2 regions of the Mycobacterium sp. NGS41 genome follow, and region 2 is predicted to be linked to the other one. Evidence: riboswitches for the same ligand, from Rfam matches in the RefSeq annotation. Region 2 holds a riboswitch; the other holds the start of a gene.
The links. Region 2 has a riboswitch for fluoride ahead of AC5Y21_RS20340 (respiratory chain complex I subunit 1 family protein). Riboswitches for the same ligand answer to the same signal wherever they lie in the genome.
Positions count from the first base shown of each region.

Region 1: another riboswitch for fluoride. It lies ahead of AC5Y21_RS11000 (MFS transporter); the one in region 2 lies ahead of AC5Y21_RS20340 (respiratory chain complex I subunit 1 family protein).

Region 1 covers NZ_JCALDF010000009.1:54,028-57,436, forward strand. The annotation lists gene AC5Y21_RS10990 (thiolase family protein) at 1-672, shown strand, start outside; gene AC5Y21_RS10995 (ArgK/MeaB family GTPase) at 693-1,583, shown strand; fluoride riboswitch at 1,670-1,743, shown strand; gene AC5Y21_RS11000 (MFS transporter) at 1,859-3,118, shown strand; gene AC5Y21_RS11005 (FAD-dependent oxidoreductase) at 3,166-3,409, opposite strand, start outside.
Region 2 covers NZ_JCALDF010000027.1:7,032-10,440, reverse strand. The annotation lists gene AC5Y21_RS20345 (PPE family protein) at 1-1,109, shown strand, start outside; fluoride riboswitch at 1,254-1,328, shown strand; gene AC5Y21_RS20340 (respiratory chain complex I subunit 1 family protein) at 1,456-2,415, shown strand; gene AC5Y21_RS20335 (hydrogenase) at 2,415-3,095, shown strand; gene AC5Y21_RS20330 (proton-conducting transporter transmembrane domain-containing protein) at 3,099-3,409, shown strand, end outside.

The sequences.
Region 1 (3,409 bases), on a different contig from region 2:
GTGGCCGCTGGCGTGAGCCGCGAGGAGATGGACGCGTGGGCGTTGCGGTCGCACCGCAACGCGATCGCCGCTATCGACGAGGGCCGTTTCGTCGACGAGATCGTCCCGATTCAGACGCCGCATGGCATGTTCTCGGTCGACGAGCACCCGCGCCGCGACACAAGCATGGAGAAACTGGCTGCCCTCAAGCCGCTGCATCCCGAAATCGATGGCTTTTCTATTACCGCCGGCAACTCCTGCGGCGCCAACGACGCCGCCGCGGTGCTAACCATCGCCAGCGACGAGCTGGGACTGCCCGCACTGGCGCGCGTGGTTTCCTGGGCCTCGGTCGGTGTCGATCCCGCCTCGACGGGCTTGGCACCCGTCGACGCTATTCCGAAAGCGCTTAAGCGGGCCGGACTTTCAGTTTCCGACGTAGACCTGTTCGAGATCAACGAGGCATTCGCGGCAATGTGTGTGGCCACCGTCAAGCTGCTCGATCTGGACCCGGACAAAGTCAACGTCAGCGGCAGCGGCTGCTCGCTCGGACATCCGGTGGCGGCGACCGGCGCCAGGATGCTCGTCACCCTGGTGTACGAACTGCGTCGGCGCGGCGGCGGCATAGGGGTCGCCGCTATGTGCGCGGGCGGCGGGATGGGTTCCGCGACCGTCATCGAGGTCGCTGCGCCCTAAGGAGTCGAATAGGCCGCAAGATGGACATCGCCGATCTGATTGCCAGTGCGCGCAACGGTTCTCCGCGTGCCGCGGGTCGGTTGCTCAGTCTTGTCGAAGGCGACCGCCGCGACGAAGTACTGGCAAGCCTTGGTGGTCCCGAGGCGCGAGCGGCCCGCGACGTCGGTGTAATAGGCATAACCGGACCGCCGGGCGCCGGCAAGTCGACGACGATCGCGGCACTGGTCGGCGCGTACCGGGAGCGTGGCTGCCGAGTGGCTGTGCTGGCCGTGGATCCCTCGTCGCCGTTCAGCGGTGGTGCGCTGCTGGGCGATCGGATACGAATGGCCGCGCATATCAACGACTCCGACGTGCTGATCCGTTCGGTGGCAAGCCGCGGCCATATCGGCGGCCTGGCCGCCGCGGTTCCGGCGGCTATCCGCCTGCTGGGTGCGATCGGATACAACGTGATCCTGTTGGAGACCGTGGGCGTGGGCCAATCCGAGATCGAGATCGCCGCCGTCGCGGACCCGACCGTCGTCGTCCTCAATCCCGGGGCCGGCGACGCGGTCCAGGCCGCCAAAGCGGGTGTGCTGGAAGTCGCTGACATCGTGGCGGTCAATAAGGCCGACCGGGAGGGCGCCGAACAGACCGTGCGGGACCTGCGAGCTGAGACCAAAGCACCCATCCTCAGCCTCATTGCCGCACGGGGAGAAGGTGTTTCGGACCTCGTGACCGCGATCGACGATCATCACCGCGCCGACAGCCGCGCCCGACGGCTAGCTCGGGCCCGGGCCCAAATCCTGTCGCTGGCGCAAACCCGGCTGCGGAGCAGCCCGGATCTCGACGGGCTCGCTGAGTCGGTGGTCGACGGCCACGACGATCCCTATACCGCAGCGGAACGCTTGGTTTCCAAGGGTGAGCAGACGTAAAAGCCCCCGATTTCGTGCCGAAACGGGTGCTTTTGCGTCTGCTCGCCGATGCTATTGCTTGACCAATAGGAATGCGCGTTGGTTAACTTGGCAGCGGCGAAGGAGCCCGCCAGGAAGATCGTCTCCTAACCGTCACATGGCTGATGGCTCCTGCGAAAAGAAGGAGTCGCAGGTGGCTATGTTCCCTCCGTTCGCAAGTCGAATTGTGTTGTGCGGTAGCGGTGCTCGTGGCGAGGCTGCGTGCCACCAGAACCAGATCGCAAGCAGGGCTCCCCATGAGTGACCAGCCCGATACCGTCGACAACGAGGGAAAGGCGTTGCCCAACAACGCCTCCCGCCAGCGCGGTCGCCGGTTATCGCCCGCGCTGAAGTTCGTCTTGATGGTCGGCGTGATGAGCTTCTTCGCCGACTTCACGTATGAAGCGTCCCGCAGCATCGTCGGACAGTTCCTCGGTCTGCTTGGTGCCGGAGCGCTGGCGATCGCGGTGATCACCGGATTCGGCGAACTGCTCGGCTACGGGTTGCGCCTGGTCTCGGGACGCGCTGCAGACCGCACCGGACTGTACTGGCCGATCACTATCGGCGGCTACGTCTTGCAGATGTCGGTGGTGCCGCTGATGGCATTGGCCGGCAGCTGGCAGATCGCGGCCGTCCTGGTGATCGCGGAACGAATCGGGAAGGCAATCCGCAACCCGCCTCGTGACGCCATGCTCTCCCATGCCGCAAAACGGATGGGCTATGGCTGGGGCTTCGGTGTACATGAAGCGCTCGACCAATTCGGCGCTCTGGTCGGTCCATTACTCGTCGCGTTTGTCGTCGCCAGCACTCATGGCAACTATCGGCTCGCGTTCGGCGCGCTTGCCGTTCCGGCTGTGATTATGCTCTCGCTGCTGGGGGTGGCGCGGCTACTTTATCCACGCCCGCAGGATCTTGACCCGGCCACCGCACCGATGCGCACGCAGCAGCTGCCGCGAGTGTTTTGGATCTACCTCGTCGCCGCGGGGTTGGTGGCCGCCGGCTTCGCCGACTTTCCGATCATGGCCTACCACTTCCAGCAAACCGGCACCATTTCTGCGACGTATATACCGGTCTTCTACGCCTCCGCAATGGCGGTGTCGGGTGCCGGCTCCCTGGTGTTCGGACGTCTTTTCGACCGGGTCGGTATCGGTCTGTTGGTACCGCTGACGGTGGCCGCTGCCGCGTACGCGCCGCTGGTCTTCCTCGGCGGCTTCTGGCCCGCCCTGATCGGCAGCTGCCTGTGGGGCTTGGGGATGGGCGTTCATGAATCGATCATCCCGGCCGCAGTGGCCCCGATGGTATCGCCGGCTCGGCGCGCCTCCGCCTACGGCATCTTCACCGGCATCTACGGCCTCGCCTGGTTCGCCGGCAGCGCTGTCATTGGCGCGCTGTTCGGCCTAACCGTCGGCAGCGTCGTCGTATTTGCGGTTGTCACGGAACTCGCCGCGGTACCGCTGATCCTGTTGGTTATGCGGCACACCGCGGCCGCACCCGTTTCCCAGGGTGAGCAGACGTAAAAGCCCCCGACACGCCGTGCGTGCGGGGGCTTTTACGTCTGCTCGCGCTACTCGACGGACTTCCCGGTGGCGGCCGCATATCCTGCGCGGTAACCGAAAACCATTGCCGGGCCGATGGTCCCACCGGCGCCGCCATACGCTCGTCCGGTCACGCCGGCCATCGCGTTGCCCGCAGCGAACAGACCCGCGATCGGCTCGCCGGTGACGTGAAGCACGCGACCGTCATGGTCCGTCCGCGGCCCGCCCTTGGTTCCCATCGCACCGACGCATACCGGAACCGCGTAGTAGGGG
Region 2 (3,409 bases):
CCGCCACACAAGCCAGGGCCGCAGCAGCTGCCTACGAGATGGCCTTCGTGATGACGGTGCCCCCGCCGATGATCGCGGCCAACCGCAGCCTGTTGCTGACGTTGGTTGCGACGAACATTCTGGGGCAGAACACTCCGGCGATCGCGGCCACGGAAGCCCATTACGCCGAGATGTGGGCCCAGGACGCCGCCGCGATGTACGGTTACGCCGGCTCGTCGGCGGCAGCAGCAACCTTGACACCGTTCACACCACCCCCGCCGACCACCAACCCGGCGGGAGTGGCCGGCCAAGCCGCCGCGGTACCGCAGGCGATCATGTCGAGCGGCCCGAAAGTGATGTCGGCGCTCCCCCAGGCCCTGCAGGGGCTCGCGGCGGCACCGGCGGCAGCCGATCCGCCGGACCCGCTCTCCACCCTGGGGACCATCCTGACGGCGATCGCCATACCTGTGGCCGCCGCCGATACAGTAGCGGCCGCTACCGCGGCGCCGGCGTCGATTTTTAGCGGGTCGGCGTCGTCGGTCTCGGCAACGACGACGATGAGAGCTCTTCGGATCAATGCCGACCGTGACTTCGCTAAAGGTGAGGGGCCGTTCACCGGAGATGGGCCGGGCGCCGCCATGTTGCCACAATGGATTGCCGGCGGCGCAGGTGGCGTAGGTGAACCGTCGACAGCGGCGCAGCCTGTGGCTGCCAGCATGGGACAGGGCATCTCGATCCGCGGGTTGTCGGTGCCGCCGGGCTGGGCGTCTGCGGCTCCGGCATTCCGCCCTGCCGCCTATGCATTGCCGATCACCAGCGCCGAAGCCGTTCCCGAAATTGCGGCAGTTACTTCCAGCGGCCTGTTCAGTGAGATGGCACTAGCGGGTGTGGCGGGAGGTGCGGTCGGTAGCACTACGTCCATGGGGCTTGGAGGTGAGCGGATGAGGATGACGGGTCGCGAAATGCCGAAGCCAGCGCAGCAGCCACCCGACGGCCCAGTTACCGAAATAGCTGCCGAGCTAAACGAACTCGCCGCACGGGCGCAATCGCTCCTTGCCAAGCTGCACGACTCTGGACTCATGACCACGGAGGAGGTCACAGAACAGAAAAGACGCTTTATCCCTAACTGAGACGAAGGGCATGGCCGGCTGACTGCTCCGCGGCGCATCGCGCCCGCGGAACTACCGGCATGTCAACATCCTGAAGGTCGGATATCACCGCTTCGTCGTCGCCAACTAAGTTGACGCTTGACCAACCCGAATCCCTGTTGTTTAACTGACAAAGGCGATGGAGTCCGCCAGGAAATTTGATTTCCGAACCGCCCCAAGGCTGATGGCACCTGTGCACCGAAGGAGTCGCAGGTGGATTACGCCTATTGCCGCCCTAACGGCGGTGGGTGCGGCGGCCCACGATGAGCCCACACCTCGTGTCACGCGTCGAATCGCATTGCGCGACAGCGGTTATCAAGGGTGACCCGTGAATGGTCTCCCGCTGCCGGTGATCCAGGCGTTGCAGGTTCTGACTGTCGCAGCAGGCGCGCCTGGTGTCAGCGGATTCATCGCGCGGTTTGAGGCGCGTCTGCAGGGCCGGCGGGGCCCTCGTGTCCTGCAGCCCTACTTCGATCTGGCGAAGCTGTTCGGCAAAGAAACATTGGTGCCTCAAGGGGCGGGACCATTGTTCCGCATAGCGCCATTGGCCTCGTTGGCGTGCTATCTGACCGTGCCGATGCTGATCCCGGTACTTACCAGCTACGCCCTACCGCTGGGCTACATGGGTGATATCCTCGGCGGCGGTTTGATTTTGGCGTTCGCCAGCTTCCTGGTCGCGGCGGCCGCCGCCGAGACCGGCGATGCATACGCGCAATTGGCCTCCAGCCGCACCAAGACGTTCGCGGCGATCACTGAACCGGTCATGCTCCTGGTGGTTTTCACGGTCGCGATGATCACCACCACCGACCTGCCGTATGTGCTGGGCGCGACCGTGCGAAGCGGACCCGCGCAGATTGTGCGGCCAGCGCACCTGCTGGCTTCGGCGGCATTGTTCATGGTGATCCTGTTCGAAACCGGCCGTATTCCTGTCGAGACCCATACCGGCACCACGGAGTTCGGGATGATCGAGACGGGGCGATCGTTCGAGCATTCCGGCCCCGATCTGGCCCTGCTGCAGTGGGGATCGGCGGCCAAACAACTTGTGCTGTATGTAATCTTGCTCAACGTCTTCGTTGCTCCGTGGGGTATGGCCTCAAGCACGTCGGCAATGGCCGTGGCGCTGGCCATTCCCGCGATCTTGGGCAAGGCACTGTTACTTGGCTGCGCCATCGCGGTCCTCGACAACACCTACGCCAAGCTCCGGCTTTTCAAGATCACCGAATTCGTCTCCGCTGCACTGCTTTTAGCAGTACTGGCGGTATTTACCCTCTATCTGGGAGGTGGATGATGGCAGTGGCTGCCACCTATTCCGCTCCAAGCGTATTCGACGGCATCGCCAACACGGTGGCGCTCATAGTGTTGCTATTGGAATTCGGTATGCTGCGCGCTGCGCTGCTGCGCGCACAAGTGCGTCTGTACGCCGGTCAATCACTGGCCGTCAGTGTGCTGGCGGCGGTGGTGGCATTTGGGCGCCATGTTCCGGAACTCTACGCGCTGGCGGCGTTATCGCTAATGCTCAAAGTCGTTGTGGTGCCACTGCTGATCGTCAGCTTGCTGCGCGAGGCCAACCAGGAGATCGCGGGCAGCGGTGCGCTCGGTGTGGCGCAGGAGGTATTGATTTCAATCGGAGTCGGCGCATTCGGTTTCTTCACCGTCGGTGTTCTCGGCATTCACTCCGACGTGCTACCGACCGCGGCGCTGAGCTTATCCGTGGCAGTAGTGCTGGTGGCGTTCATCTTGATGATCGTGCGCCGCGACGTGGTCAGCCAGGCCATCGGATTCTTCTCCCTGGAAAACGGTGTCTCGGTAGCCAGCCTGGTCGTGGCGGCGGGAATGCCGTTGATTTTGGAAGTGGCGTTCCTGTTCGACTTACTCGTCGCGGTGGTGGTATTCGGGGTGCTGATGCGCACTCATCACCGCCGCAGCCAATCCTTGTCGACCGCGAACCTTGACCGGCTCCGAGGCTAGGCAATGTCGGTGGTCCTGGTGCTGCTGATCGCGCTGCCGTTGGTGGCGACCACCGTGTGCGCTGTGGTGCCGCACCGGATTGCCGCGGCGTTGACCGTGCTGACCGGGGTTAGCACGCTTGCGTTGGCGGTCGCATCGGTGCCAGGTGCCCTCGGCCATACCCAGACCGCGCTGCGCTACTTACGCGCCGACGCTCTATCGGTGGTGTTCGTGCTTGGTACCTGCTTCCTGTACGCCGCGACGGCGATCTACGCGATCGGCTATCTGGAGGCCGAGGCGCGCGCGGTACGCGACGAATCGGTCGAGAAGCGGAT